Regions from separate parts of the Ideonella lacteola genome, predicted to be linked through region 1. Evidence: predicted binding sites of a transcription regulator. Region 1 holds the regulator's gene; the other holds the start of a gene.
What was found. The regulator LexA, encoded in region 1, represses DNA repair genes until DNA is damaged. The targets are predictions, from matches to a motif close to ACTGTATNNNNATACAGT.
Positions count from the first base shown of each region.

Region 2: AACH06_RS12315 (putative DNA modification/repair radical SAM protein) is a predicted target of LexA. The motif match lies at 3,690-3,707, and genes of this name have one in related genera.

Region 1 covers NZ_JBBUTG010000005.1:206,653-213,999, reverse strand. The annotation lists gene AACH06_RS11030 (hypothetical protein) at 1-277, opposite strand, end outside; gene AACH06_RS11025 (thiol-disulfide oxidoreductase DCC family protein) at 296-748, opposite strand; gene AACH06_RS11020 (GbsR/MarR family transcriptional regulator) at 805-1,395, opposite strand; gene AACH06_RS11015 (nuclear transport factor 2 family protein) at 1,513-1,998, opposite strand; gene AACH06_RS11010 (nuclear transport factor 2 family protein) at 2,012-2,473, opposite strand; gene AACH06_RS11005 (helix-hairpin-helix domain-containing protein) at 2,565-2,894, opposite strand; gene lexA (transcriptional repressor LexA) at 2,934-3,611, opposite strand; gene AACH06_RS10995 (asparaginase) at 3,715-4,653, shown strand; gene AACH06_RS10990 (esterase-like activity of phytase family protein) at 4,748-6,100, opposite strand; gene AACH06_RS10985 (organic hydroperoxide resistance protein) at 6,207-6,632, opposite strand; gene AACH06_RS10980 (MarR family winged helix-turn-helix transcriptional regulator) at 6,675-7,151, opposite strand; gene AACH06_RS10975 (hypothetical protein) at 7,326-7,347, opposite strand, start outside.
Region 2 covers NZ_JBBUTG010000006.1:78,017-85,363, reverse strand. The annotation lists gene AACH06_RS12335 (substrate-binding periplasmic protein) at 1-316, shown strand, start outside; gene dusB (tRNA dihydrouridine synthase DusB) at 420-1,466, shown strand; gene AACH06_RS12325 (Fis family transcriptional regulator) at 1,517-1,753, shown strand; gene purH (bifunctional phosphoribosylaminoimidazolecarboxamide formyltransferase/IMP cyclohydrolase) at 1,974-3,554, shown strand; gene AACH06_RS12315 (putative DNA modification/repair radical SAM protein) at 3,714-4,985, shown strand; gene AACH06_RS12310 (UdgX family uracil-DNA binding protein) at 5,024-6,682, shown strand; gene AACH06_RS12305 (DUF7674 family protein) at 6,675-7,079, opposite strand.

The DNA.
Region 1 (7,347 bases):
CAGTGACGAAGATGCCGGCGAGCACCAGCCACAAGGTGCGGCGCAGCACGTCGACGGGGTCGGCGCCGTCTTCGAACCGGCCGAAGGTCAACTGCAGCACCACCGTGCCGGTCACCGCCAGCAGGTAGGCCGACCTTATCCAGAACTCGGCGCCGCCATCCGCATCGCACAGGCCGCGCAAGACCTTGGCGAGGATCGGCTCCAGATAGCGAACGGCGACGATCGGCAGGCACACCGCGAGGGTGAGCGACGAGGCAAAGATCAAGAGTGTGTTCATGAGAGGCTCCTTGGCGCGCTACCGTTGGCAGGTTCCATCGGCTTGGCAGCGTTGGGCCGAAGCACGTTGGGCCGCGCGGCGCGCGGTAGTTTCAAACAACAGGTGACTCAGGGCGCGCGGAATGCGGTGCCGGTTTCGGGCGACCACCGGATACAGCTTGTCCGCCAGTGGGCGAAGCACCGGCCAATTCGTGGGGGCCCACAACCAGCCCAGGCCCACCGCGCGGTAGGCGAGGCGAAACACCTCCACCCCGTTCAGCAGGCGCGCGTCTGCGGTCTGTGCGTGGATCAACTCCATCAGCGTCGACACGGTGGTGCCAGGCGGCGGCGCGTCGAAACCAGGTGCCGACACGTCGACAAAACGCAGCAGGCCTTCGGTGTTGCGGAGCATGAGGTTGGTCATCTCGGCGTTGCACAGCGCACACGAAGCGTCGTAGTAGATCGTCATCGGATAAGGGCTGGCGTGGTCCATGTTCTCTCCTTCTGAAATTTCGGCAAACACAGAAACTTTGAGTCAAAAAAAGGGGCTCAGAACGGTGGTGCGGGCAGCGGAGCGGGCGCCGCCGCATCGGCCTCGGTGGTGGGCTGCGCGCTGTCGGAGCCACGCAAGAATTTCTGCACCTTGGCACCCAGGCCCATCACCTTTTCGAGGGTGGCCGGGGTGAGGCGGAGCATCTCGTCCGACCAGGCTCCGAGCGACTCCATGAAGCGCAGGGTTTCGCGCAGGCGGTCCTGCACGTCGGGCGGCTCTTGTTGGAAAGATGGTTGCGCCACCAGTTGAGCCAGCATGCGCGTGGTTGGGTCGAACTCTCGCTCCTTGCGCTCGCGGACGATGGTGCGAAAGAGCTCCCACACGTCGTGCGAGGTCTCGAAGTAGTCGCGCCGGTCGCCCAGAAGGTGCGTCACCCGGATCAGTTTCCAGTTCTGCAGCTCTTTCAGGCTGGTGCTCACGTTCGACCGAGCGGCCCCGAGCGTGTCGCTGATCTCTTCCGCATGCAAGGGCTTGCCGTGGAAGAAGAGCAAGGCATGAATCTGGGCCACCGTGCGGTTGACACCCCAGGCCGAGCCCATCTCTCCCCAGTGGACGATGAAGCGGCGGCCGGTTTCGCTGAGTTCCATGGCGCCCAGCGTACCGCTTCTGTAATTTCTGTCAAGAGAGAAATTGGTGTCGAGCCAAGAGAGCGGCGTGGTGCCACGCCGCGCCCGCTGCCTGCCCACGGCGACGCTGGCCGCCGGTCAGGGTTTGGCGAGGCGGGTGATCTGCACCTGCACGATCTTCCAGACACCCTGCTGTCGGGTGTAGATGTCGGTGTATCGGTAGTGGGTGCTGAAAGGCTTGCCGTCCCAATGGCCAGTGATCTTGGTGCGGCCGGTCAGCAACGCGGTGTCGCCGTACTGGCGCACCTCGAATTCATCGACGGTGTAGGGGTCGATCTTCAGCTTGGGTGACATCAGGCCGTCGACGAACGACGCCTTGTCTTCGATGTCGGCATCGCCGTCGATCTGACGGAAATCCTCGGCCATGTTGGCCTCGATCGCCACGCGATCCTGCCGGACGATGGCCGCATCCCACTCGTTTGATTGGCGCGTCAGTTGCGCCATGTCCTCGGGTGTCGGTGCGGCAGCGTGGGCCCACGGCAAGCTGGCCGCCAGAAGGCCGGCGACGCCGACGCGAGCACAACGGATTGCCGCGCGTGCGAGGAAGGGGAGCAGACGGTTCATGAGGTACCGATGATCATGGTTCGGGCATTCGGGTGGATTGGGCCGACACACACCACCACTGCCCGTCACGTTGGATGTACACATGGGCGAATCGCGAGACCTCGGTCACCTGGCCCGTTGGTGCCCGAGCTGTCTGGCGGCCAAAGACCACGGCGGTCGCGCCCAGATCCAGCACGCGGATGTCGTCGGTGCTGAATCGCTGTGCCGATTGGCCCTTGGCCAGGGCCTGGAACAGTTGTGATCGGTCTATCACCTCACCCTGTGGCGAGACTGCCAGGAACTCCGGGGCGTAGATGCGGCCCAGCGTCCCGAAATCCTGAATGCGTACGGCTTCGACGCGTTGGTCTTCGATGGCGGTCAGCGTCTCTTCGGTGGTCGCTGCGGCAGACCACGCTGGCCACAGGCTGAGCACGGCGAACGCCGCGCCTGCAGTGCGGCGGACGAGGCGTGCCAAGGGCGAAAGGCGAGGCGACATGAATGCGCACCGGGTGGGTGACAAGGCGCGAACTATAGAGCGAGGGTGGGCAACCCTGGCCCGCCGAAACCGAAAGCGTCAACAGCGGCGATCAGCCCAGTGCCTGCCCGTGCAACTGCTTGCGCTCGGCGGTGTAGGCCCACCAAGGCTTGGGGGTGGCACCGTTCATGAAATCGACGATGGCCATGAAGGTATCCAGCACGCAAGGGTCTTGGCGTTGGCCGGTGGCTCGTTCGAGCTGGCGATACAGGGTGAAGGCATCTTGCCCGCGCAGGTCGGCCGGATGCTGGAAACCCAGCAGGCGCAGATCACCGGCCATCGCCGGCCCCACGTTCGGCAACTGTTCCAGCGTGTGGCAATCAGCCGCCGAAGCAGCCTTGGGCGCCTTGATCGGGCGGATGGGAGACAGCGTGCGGCCCATGTCGAGCAAGACCAGCGAAAGGCGACCAGCGAAAGGCGATCAGAACAGCATGTTCTGCCGCACCAGCCCGACAGCAATGCCCTCGATGGCGAACTCGACTTGGCCCGGCGCGATCACGATGGGCTCGAAGTCAGGGTTCTCGGGCAGCAGCTCAATCGTTTGCTTGGTGCGGTGCAGGCGCTTCACGGTGACCTCATCGTCCAGACGTGCGACCACGATCTGGCCGTTGCGCGCCTCGGCGGTCTTCAGCACGGCGAGCAGATCGCCGTCCATGATGCCGGCGTCTCGCATGCTCATGCCCTTCACCTTCAGCAGGTAGTCGGGGCGGCGTGGAAACAGGCTGGCCTCAAGCACGTAGGACTGCTCGATGTTCTCCTGAGCCAGGATGGGGTTGCCGGCGGCCACTCGGCCGACCAGGGGCAAGGTGAGCTGCGCCAGGCTGGGCAAGGGCAGCGAGAATTGCTTTCCGCGAGCCTCGTTCAGGGCGCGCAACGTGCTGGACTGAAGACGGATGCCTCGTGAGGTGCCGCCCACCAGCTCGATGACGCCTTTGCGAGCCAGCGCCTGCAAGTGCTCTTCGGCGGCGTTGGGCGAGCGAAAGCCCAGTTCGGCAGCGATTTCGGCACGCGTCGGCGGAGAGCCGGTGCGCTCGATGGTGGTTTGCACCAAGTCGAGAATCTGCTGCTGGCGGGCGGTGAGCTTCGGGCTGTCGATCATGGCGGCTGAGGCCGTCGGCGGGTGCTGAGCAGGGGTGCTAGCAGGCCAGCGTGACGGCTGAGGTTGCATCCAGTATCTGTATTTTTATCCAGACATGCAAGAAATGCAAAGCAATTCACTCGAAGAGCGCTTGGTGGTGATCCTCGCGACCGGCGGCACCATCGCGGGTTCGGGCGACGACGTGGGCTACGTGGCCGGGCAAGTGGGGGTGAAGGAGCTGGTCGCTGCGGTGCCCGCCCTGGGGCCGCGTCGGCTCGAATCGGAACAGGTGGCGCAGGTCGACAGCAAGGACATGAGCCACGAGATCTGGCAGGCCCTGGCGCAGCGCGTGGCCCACCACCTGGCGCGGCCCGAGGTGGCCGGCCTCGTGATCACGCACGGCACCGACACGCTCGAAGAAACGGCGTATTTCCTGCACCGCGTGCTCTCGCCGACGAAGCCGGTGGTGCTCACGGCCGCGATGCGACCCGCCACCTCGTTGCAGGCCGACGGCCCGCAGAACCTGCTGGATGCGGTGACGGTGGCCGCTTCGCCCCAGGCCAGCGGCGTCACCGCTGTGCTGAACGGCCGGGTGCACGGGCCGGTCGAAGTGCGCAAACACCAGCCTTTCATGCTGGACGCGTTCGAGTCGGGCGAAGCCGGGCCGGTCGCCTTGATCCAGGAGGGGCGCCTGCGGGTGTTGCGGGCCTGGCCGTCTTGTGAGGCGGTGGGCGTGGCACGCGTCTTGGGCCCGGTGGCCGGCTGGCCGAGCGTGGCCGTGGTGGCCAGCCATGCAGGGGTGGACGGCGCGGTGGTCGACGCGATCGTCGCGACAGGCGTTCAGGGCCTGGTCATCGAAGGCACCGGCAATGGCACGGTGCATGCGTCGCTGTTGGCGGCTGCCCAGCGCGCCCAAGCGCGCGGGCTGCCCGTGTGGCGCGCCACGCGCTGCCCTGGCGGCGCGATCGTCGGCGCGCCGGATGGTGCATTGCCCTCAGCGGGTGAGTTGTCCGCCTCGAAGGCGCGCATCGAGATGCTGCTGGGCCTGATGGCTGCCGTTTGAAGCGGCAGCACACCGCGCCCGATCGGCCTCGCACGCCGCACGGGCGTTGCCAGTGCTGCTGTACCCCGAGAGTTGGGCGTGGGCTCTCAAGCTCTCAGAGCGCAGGCTTGAACTTTTGCGGCTCGTAGGCCGAGCCGTTCAGGTCCGCGTCGTCGAAGGCGAAGACGAAGAACTGGTTCGGGTTGGGCAGGCCGCCCGGCGCCACCGAGAGGAAGTCGTTGTCGTTGGCGATGTAGAGCGTGTGCTTGACGGCGCCATCGATCACCACGTCCTCGCCAAATGCCATGCCTTCGAGCTTGGCGGGGATCGCGGTGTCTGCCAGGCCCGCCGCGTTCAGCGCGGCGCGGATGTCGAGGAACAAGGTCTTCGCGGGCGCCTTGGCCAGCAGGTCGTTCGCGCCTTCGAGGGCGCTCACGTCTTCAGCCTGCGCCAGATCCACCTTCCAGACCTGCTTCACCACCGCGGCCGAGTTGTCGCCCAGGCCCTTGCCATCACGCTCGAGCACCAGGAACTCGTGGCTGTTCAGCGCCAGGATTTCGCTGCTGTTGTAGGCCTTGTTCAGCGACGGAATGAAGTTGTCGTAGGCGTACTGGTTGACGGCACCGGTTTCGATGTCGATCTTCACGATCCGGTTGGCACGGCCACCGTCACCACCGTCCTGGATCAGCGGGCTTTGCATGAAGCCGAACAGCGTCTTGCCGTCCGGTGTGATCGCCAAGCCTTCCATGCCCTTGTTGGCCACGCGGCCACGCGTGTTGCCACTGATCTCGGTGGCGCCGATCGCTGACTTGGCCGCGACTGCGAAGGTTGATTCCGGCAGGCTGAACACGCGGGTGCGTTTGCCCGTTTCGCGGTTGAATTCGTAGACGTAGGGGCCGTACTCGTCGGAGATGTAGACGCGCTTTCCGCTGCGCGACACGCGCACGGCCTCGGGGTCGAAGCGGGCGTCCATCGGGCTGAGCGAGCCGGTGTCGCCGTCGAAGTTGTCGGAGCGGCCGCTGAAGTAGTGCCGGTTCTTCTGGTTCACTGGCGGAACGACCGGCCCGTAGACCAAGGCGTCGCGAGAGAACAGCGTGGTGGTGCCGATCAGTGCGGGCGTCAAGGTGAAGGGCAGGTTGCCGTCGGCCACCGGTGTGAGAGACAGCGTCAGCGTTTGCAGGCGTGGCACCCAGCTGGTGGTGTTGTCGACGTTGGTGTTCCACGCCGTGGCGTTCGGCCCGCGATCGGGGACCGCGACAAACGTTTGGCCGCCGGCCCAGGCCAGGCCCGACCCCAGACCGCCCAGCATGTTCGCCGGAGCACCGTTCTCGAGGGCATAGGTCAGTCCCGACAGGTCGCTGCCATCGCCGGCCAGGCTGCCCTTGGCGATCAGTGTGACGGCGGCATGGACGGGCGTGAGGGCGGTGGCGCAGGCCAGCGCCAGCGCGCTGAAAACAAGACGGGACATGAAAAAAGCTCCTCGGGTCGATACAACCCGAGGAGCTTCGCGAGGCGAGGTGACGCTGTCATGACCCGTCGATGACGGGGCGATGACAAGGCCGCGCCGCGGGCGCTCAGACCACCGTCAGCGACACGTCGATGTTGCCGCGCGTGGCGTTCGAATACGGGCACACCTGGTGGGCCGCGGCGACCAGCTGCTCGGCAGCAGCCTTGTCCATGCCGGGGATGCTGATGCTCATCGCGACCTGGATACCGAAGCCGTTGGGAATCGGGCCGATACCGACGTCGGCGGTGATCGACACGTCGGCCGGCAACGCGATCTTCATCTTGCCGGCGACGGCCTTCATGGCGCCGATGAAGCAGGCGGAATAGCCCGCAGCGAACAGTTGCTCGGGGTTCGTGCCCGCGCCACCGTCACCGCCCAGTTCCTTGGGCGTGCTCAGGCTGAGCGAAAGGCGGCCGTCGTCAGACTTCGAGGTGCCGGTGCGGCCACCGGTGGAGGTGGCGTGGGCGGTGTACAGAACCTTTTCGAGGGCCATGATGTCTTCCTTGGTGTGGTGGAGGGAGGGTCAGCATTTCGCTCAGGCGGCTGCCTGGGCGATGTTGTCGCGCAGCGCCTTCAAGCGCCGCGTGAGGGAGGAAATCTCGTCGAGCTGGCAGTCCATCGCGCACAGCACCTGCTTCGGGATGGATTCGGCCTGGCCCTTCAGCGTGCGGCCTTCGGCGGTGAGTTGCACCAGCACCCGCCGCTCGTCGGCGGCGTCTCTCAGCCGCTGCACCAGACCGGCGGCTTCCAGCCGCTTGAGCAGCGGAGTGAGGGTGCCGGAGTCCAGCGTCAACCGCTCGCCGATCGCGTTCACCGGCTGGCCATCTTGTTCCCACAGCACCAGCATCACCAGGTATTGCGGATAGGTCAGGCCCAGAGGCGCCAGCAGCGGCTTGTAGAGCTTGGTCATCGCCAGCGAGGTGGAATACAACGCGAAGCACAGCTGCATGTCGAGCGCCAGCCAGGAGGCCGTGGCGGCTTTCGTGGAGCGGGGCGTGCGCGTGTTCGACATGGGCTGAACTTTAGCGGGCAATTTAATTGCACACAATTGAAATGGTCTTTCGGCGCCCGGCCGATGTATGGGGTCGAGCGTGCGATTCCGGCCACTCGGGCGGGCCACTCGGGCGGACCGCTCGGCGCAGGAGCGGCCGCGACAGTAGTCCGCCGGCAGTGGGCGAAGGGTTCGTCAGCGCACGACCTTCAGCACC
Region 2 (7,347 bases), on a different contig from region 1:
GCTGAAGATCAACCAGGTGGCCAGCCTGGAGCAGGCCATCCAGATCGTGCAAAGCGGACGGGCCAGCTACCTGGTCTATGAAGACAGCCCCGGCCAGGCCTTTCTGGCCCGCCGAGGCATCACCGACGTGAAGATGCTGGGCGAGCCGGTCGCACGAGAGAACCTCTACCTCACGTTCTCGCACCGTTCGCCGTGCAACACGCCTGAGATGCGCGGCCGCATCGCGCGGGCCCTGTACAAGCTGAGCCGCGACAAGACCATGGGCGGCTTTGTCGACAAGGCCATCCAGCTCTGGCGTCGCCAGACCGCCAAGTAGCCCACGGCTCGCCAGCAGCATGCCCCGCGGCGCGCGGGTGACGGCAGGTAGAATCCTGCCTCCTTTTTGAGCACCCATGCCCCCGCCCGACCTCCTCCGCCCCTTGCGCATCGGCCCCTTCGATCTGGCGAACAACCTGTTCGTCGCCCCGATGGCCGGGGTGACGGATCGGCCGTTCCGGCAGTTGTGCAAGCGACTGGGCGCGGGCTACGCCGTCAGCGAAATGGTCACGTCGCGCAAAGACTTGTGGCAATCGCTGAAGACCTCGCGCCGCGCCAATCATGACGGCGAACCGGGCCCCATTGCGGTGCAGATCGCCGGCACAGACGCCGCGATGATGGCCGAGGCGGCGGCCTACAACATCGATCGCGGCGCGCAGATCATCGACATCAACATGGGCTGCCCGGCCAAGAAGGTGTGCAACAAATGGGCGGGCTCGGCGCTGATGCGCGATGAGCCGGGTGCGTTGGCCATCGTCGAGGCGGTGGTGGCGGCCTGTGCGCCGCGCGGCGTGCCCGTGACCCTGAAGATGCGCACCGGCTGGTGTGCCGAAGAGCGCAACGCCCTCACGCTGGCGCGCGCCGCCGAAAGTGCGGGCGTGGCCCTGGTCACCGTGCATGGCCGCACCCGCGAGCAAGGCTACAGCGGCCGGGCAGAGCACGACACCGTGGCCGCCATCAAGGCCGCGCTGCGCATCCCCGTGGTGGCCAATGGCGACATCAACTCCCCCGAGCGCGCCGCCGAGGTGCTGCGCGCCACCGGTGCCGATGCGGTGATGATCGGCCGCGCAGCCCAGGGCCGGCCCTGGATCTTCGACGACATCGCCCACTATCTGGCGCAAGGCACTCACCGCCCGGCACCCGCCACGCGCGACGTGCAGCGCTGGCTCACCGAACACCTGGCCGACCACTACGCGCTGTACGGTGAAGACACCGGCGTGCGCAGCGCGCGCAAGCACATCGGTTGGGCCGTGCGCACCTTGCCCGGCGGCGAGGCCTTCCGCGCCGTCATGAACACCCTCGACGACGCGGCGGCACAGCTGCGCGCCGTCACCACTTTTTTCGACCACCTGGCTGACAGCCACGAGCGCCTTCCCCACAGCGGCCTCGATGCGGCCGCCAACCAGGATCAGATCGCCCTGCTCGCCTGAGCCCCCATTGCCTGTCGCCCGCCCTCAGGGGCGGGCTTGCTGTATTTCGCATGAGCAAGAAAAACATCGAAGAGTGCGTCCGCGAGACGCTGACCCAGTACTTCAAAGACCTGAACGGCGAAGAGCCCCACTCGCTGCACGACATGGTCATCCTCGCGGCCGAAAAGCCCCTGCTCGACGTGGTAATGCGCCAGGCCGAAGGCAACCAGAGCAAGGCCGCCGAATGGCTGGGCATCAACCGCAACACGCTGCGCCGCAAACTGGTCGACCACAAGCTGATCAAATGAAGCCTCCAACGCCCCTCCCGGGGCAGCCCCCCACGGGGCAGCCCCCCACGGGGGCTGAGCCCGGACATGAACAGTCCTGAGGACTGTTCATGCCTGGCGAAGGGGCGAGCCTCTGGCTCGCCGCGGTCTGCAAGACCGCGCAGCGGCCCGGCCAAGCCGGATCCGCGCACGCCACCAGGCTGAACACTGAATACTCGTCTCACTACCACGCACCCACACCATGGCTGACCTCACCGCCCTGCTCTCGGTCTCCGACAAGACCGGCATCGTCGACTTCGCCCGCGCGCTGCACGCGCAAGGCATCAAGCTGCTGTCGACCGGCGGCACCGCCAAGCTGCTGGCCGACAGCGGGCTGCCGGTGACCGAGGTCTCCGAGATCACCGGTTTTCCAGAGATGCTCGATGGCCGGGTGAAGACCTTGCACCCGCGAGTGCACGGTGGCCTGCTGGCCCGCCGCGATGTGCCAGCCCACATGGCCGCGCTGAAAGAGCATGGCATCGGCACCATCGATCTGCTCATCATCAACCTCTATCCCTTCGCGCAGGCCACGGCCAAGGCAGACTGCACGCTCGAAGACGCGATCGAGAACATCGACATCGGCGGCCCGGCGATGCTGCGCGCCGCTGCCAAGAACTGGCAGGACGTGGGCGTCGTGATCGACCCCACCGACTACCCGCAGGTGCTGTCCGAGCTGCAAGCAGGCGGCCTGAAGCGCGCGACCAAGTTCATGCTCGCCAAGAAGGTGTTTGCCCACACGGCCGCCTACGACGGCATGATCACCAACTACCTCACAGCGCTGGAAGCTGGCGCGGAAGACAAGACCGCTGATGTGCCGGCCAAGGCCGAGTACCCGCAGGTCTTCAACCTGCAGTTGCACAAGGTGCAGGGCATGCGCTACGGCGAGAACCCGCACCAGTCGGCCGCCTTCTACCGAGAGGCCAAGCCCGCTGCCGGCACCCTGGCCCAGTGGACGCAGATCCAAGGCAAGGAACTCAGCTTCAACAACATCGCCGATGCCGATGCCGCCTGGGAGTGCGTCAAGGCCTTCGAACAACCGGCCTGCGTGATCGTCAAACACGCCAACCCCTGCGGCGTGGCCGTGGGAGCGACCTTGCTCGAAGCCTATGAGAAGGCCTTCAAGACCGATCCCACTTCGGCCTTTGGCGGCATCATCGCCTTCAACCGCCCGCTCGATGCTGACGTGGTCGAGGCGATCAACGCCCGCAAGCACTTCGTGGAAGTGGCCATCGCACCGGCCATCACCCCGGCCGCGCGCACGGCCTATGCCAGCAAGACCAACGTGCGCCTGCTGGAGGTGCCCATCAGCCAGCTGTCGAACCCGCTCGATTTCAAGCGCGTGGGCGGCGGCATGCTGCTGCAATCGGCCGACAACATCGACATCGTCGGCGAGTTGAAGGTGGTCACCAAGAAGCAGCCCACGCCGCAACAGCTGGCCGACCTGCGCTTTGCCTGGACAGTGGCCCGCTTCGTCAAGAGCAATGCCATCGTCTTCTGCAAGGACGGGATGACGATGGGCGTCGGCGCCGGCCAGATGAGCCGCCTCGATTCCGCCCGCATCGCCAGCATCAAGGCCGGCCATGCCGGGCTCACGCTGCAAGACACGGCCGTGGCCAGCGACGCCTTCTTCCCGTTCCGTGACGGGCTCGACGTGGTCGTCGACGCCGGCGCAAGCTGCGTGATCCACCCGGGCGGCTCGATGCGCGACGACGAGGTGATCGCCGCGGCCGACGAGCGCGGCATCGCGATGGTGCTCACCGGCACCCGGCACTTCAGGCACTGATTCAGGCACTGACGTAGGCCCCACCAGCCCCCTCCCAGGGGGCTGGTGGGGCCGGCTGGCAAAGCCGGACCGCGCACGCCACCCGGAGGGAACGGCGCTGCGCGCGCTCCGTGGGGCCTTTCCCTCCGCTCGGGTACTGTTTTTATGTACAGTATTCGAATGGAGCTGCTGGACAAACTCGCGGTACTGGCCGATGCGGCCAAATACGACGCCTCTTGCGCATCGAGTGGCAGCGTCAAGCGCGACTCGCGCGATGGCCAAGGCCTGGGCTCGACCGACGGCATGGGCATCTGCCACAGCTACACCCCCGATGGCCGCTGTGTCTCGCTGCTCAAGCTGCTGCTGACCAACCATTGCCAGTACGACTGCCTCTACTGCGTCAACCGTGTCAGCAGCAACGTGCCCCGGGCGCGCTTTCGCCCCGATGAGGTGGTGCAGCTCACGCTCGATTTCTACCGCCGCAACCTCATCGAGGGCCTGTTCCTGTCCAGCGGCATCATCCGCAGCCCCGACTACACGATGGAGCAGTTGGTCGAGGTGGCCCGGTCGCTGCGGGAAGACCATCACTTTCGCGGCTACATCCACCTCAAGACCATTCCCGATGCGGCGCCCGAGTTGCTCGCACGCGCTGGCCGCCATGCCGACCGCCTAAGCATCAACCTCGAACTGCCCACGCCCGCGGGCCTGCAGGCCCTGGCGCCGGAGAAAGACGCCACCGGCATTCGGCGCTCGATGGGCCGCATGCGACTGCTGATCGACGATGCGAAACAGGCCGGGGCCCCCACCGCACCACGGGCGGGCCGCGCGCTTCGGCCCACGCGCGCCACGCCACCGCGCTTCGCGCCGGCCGGCCAGAGCACCCAGATGATCGTGGGCGCCGACGGGGCCGACGACCGAACCATCCTGGCGACCAGCCACACCATGTACGCGAGCTATGGCCTCAAGCGCGTGTACTACTCGGCCTTCAGCCCCATCCCTGATGCATCGAGCCGCCTGCCGCTGCAAGCGCCCCCACTGGTGCGGGAACACCGGCTCTACCAGGCCGATTGGTTGATGCGCTTCTACGGCTTCGATGCCAGCGAGATCGTGCCCGCCACCAGCGGCCTGCTGGCACTGGAGATCGATCCCAAGCTGGCCTGGGCATTGGCGCACCGCGAGCGTTTTCCGGTGGACATCAACCGCGCTCCGCGCGAGCTGATGCTGCGCGTGCCGGGCCTCGGCGTTCGGACCGTGGACCAGTTGCTGCAGGTGCGCCGGCTTCGGCGCCTGCGCTGCGACGATCTGAAAAAGCTGCGTGTGTCGATGAAGAAGGTGCTGCCCTTCGTCGTGACGGCCGACTACACGCCTCGCCGCCAGCTCGATGACCCCGGCCTGGCCCAGCGGCTGGCCCCGACGCCGGTGCAGGCCTCGCTGTTCGACACGCCGGCGTGAGGGCCACAGCCCACTTGCTCTGACCGACGGCTTGCCGCATGCGAACCATCGAACTGCTCAGCGAGGTCGACGTCGCCGGTTGGCGCCGCCACGCCCGCGCACTGTGGCAGGCCGGCGTCTCACCCGATCAGGTGCAATGGCGCATGGCCCCGGCGCCGAGTGAACTGCCGCTCGCCATGGAGGCTCACGGCCCCGATGGCTACCTCATCGCCAGCGACCACGCTGCGCCCTACGCCGCCGCCGAGTCTGCGCCGCTTCATGGCACCAGCCCATGGCAGGCGCTCAGCCTGTTCGACGCGCTCGACAGCCCGGCGCCGACAGAGCCACCCGCGCCACCCACCGTGAGCGAAACCCCCGAGGTGCGCCGTGCGGCGACGCTGCCGCGGGTGCCCGCCGCCTTCGTGGCGCTGGCCGAGGCCGCGCTGCTGCACAGCGATCCGCAGCGCTTCAGCTTGCTCTACCGCTTGCTGTGGCGGCTGCAGCACGAGCCCTTGCTGCGCGGTGACACCCTCGACAGCGATTGGGTCGCTGCCAGCCGCATGGCGCGGGCCGTGCACCACTGCCAGCACAAGATGCGCGCGTTCGTACGCTTTCATGAGCGGCGTACACCGGAGGGCCCGCAGTTCGTTGCGTGGTTCGAGCCGCAGCACCACACGCTCGAATCGCAGGCCAGTTTTTTTCAACGCCGCTTCGCGAGCATGCGCTGGGCCATCTTCACGCCTCGCGTCAGCATCGCCTGGGATGGGGCACGCCTTCACCAGGGTGGCCCGGCTCGGCGCGACGACATCCCGCTGGATGACGACAAGCAAGCCTTGTGGCTCACCTACTACGCCAGCATCTTCAACCCCGCAAGGCTCAAGCTGGGCACCATGACCAACGAGATGCCGCGCCGGTATTGGCACAACCTGCCCGAAGCGCGCCTCATCGCCCCACTGGCAGCCCGCGCCGCTCAACGTGCCGAGGCCATGGTGGCGCAGCCCGCCACGGTGGCGCGACGGCGCCCGCGACCCGCACCCGAAGTGGCGATCTCCGGCCCGACCGAGCCGGCCCACGACATCAGCCAGATTCGCGCCGCGGCCTCCGCCTGCCAGGCCTGCCCCCTGGGCGCTCGTGCCACCCAGATGGTGTGGGGCGAAGGCCCGGCGCAGGCCCGCGTGATGCTGGTGGGCGAACAGCCGGGCGATCGCGAAGATCTGCAAGGCCAGCCCTTCGTGGGCCCAGCGGGCGAGCTGCTGGACCGGGCGTTGAAGGAAGCCGGCCTCGACCGTGGCGCGCTCTACCTCACCAACGCGGTCAAGCACTTCGGCTTCGATCTGCGGGGCCAGCGCCGGCTGCACAAAACGCCCGGGCAGTTGGAGATCCTCGCCTGCCGCGGCTGGCTGGAAGACGAGATCGCCGCGGTACAGCCCCAGCACATCGTGGCCCTGGGCGTCACGGCCGCGCAAGCGCTGCTGGGCGCGCGGGTGCGCATCGAAGCCTCGCGCGGCCAGTGGCAGCCTCGCCCCGATGGCCGCACGGTGCTCGTCACCTGGCACCCCGCTGCCCTGCTGCGCATGCCCGCCGAACAGCGCGAAGCCACCTGGCCGCGCTGGGTGGAAGACTTGGCCCGGGCGGCCTGCGCCAGTGGGCCTGTAACGCCTGAATCGTCAGCAGCTACCGACGCGATTCGGCACGCACTACGGCGTTGCACTAGTTGAATCGAGGCTCGCCCCACATCGCTATGTAGAGCTTCTTCAGGTGGGCGGGCATCCGTGCCCACGCCCAGCGCTGCCGATCGATCTTCAACCCTGACAACAGGGGCTCCACGTAAGCCACGTCAATGGCCGATCGAACAGATTCGCCGCCTCGGGCCCACTGTTGCGACATGAAGCCAAGGTGTGCATCGACCGTCTGCTCGTCCAGCGCGGAGATGGCCTTCGTCGTCGTCCGCCCGAACTCTTCAAGCCAGATGATGTGCGCGCTCTCGTCGAAACCGCATGACGCCAGCCGCTCGGTCGCCACCGAGGACTCCGTCGGAAATCTGCGCTCGATCGAGGCCCTTAACGTCCCCAAGGCCCCCAACTCCCCCCAAGCCGCCAAAGCATCCTCACTCATGACCCTGTGCCCTTCCAAGCGCGCAGTCTAGGGCGTGTTCACACGACGCAGCCCTGTGCGAACGGGTTGTCCAGGGATGCAGGGCAAGGCGCCCGACGCCGCCCAGGCTGGTGCCTGGGCAAGGTGGGCAACGCCGCCATGCGCCCTGGACGGCCCGTTCCCGAAGGGTTGCCACCAGAACCAGCCGCCCGCAGTGTTGCAAAGCCTCGCCGGGGCCGCACGCCGGCTTCGTTTTGCTCCTTGCGCTCGACCGGTTCTGGTGGCAACG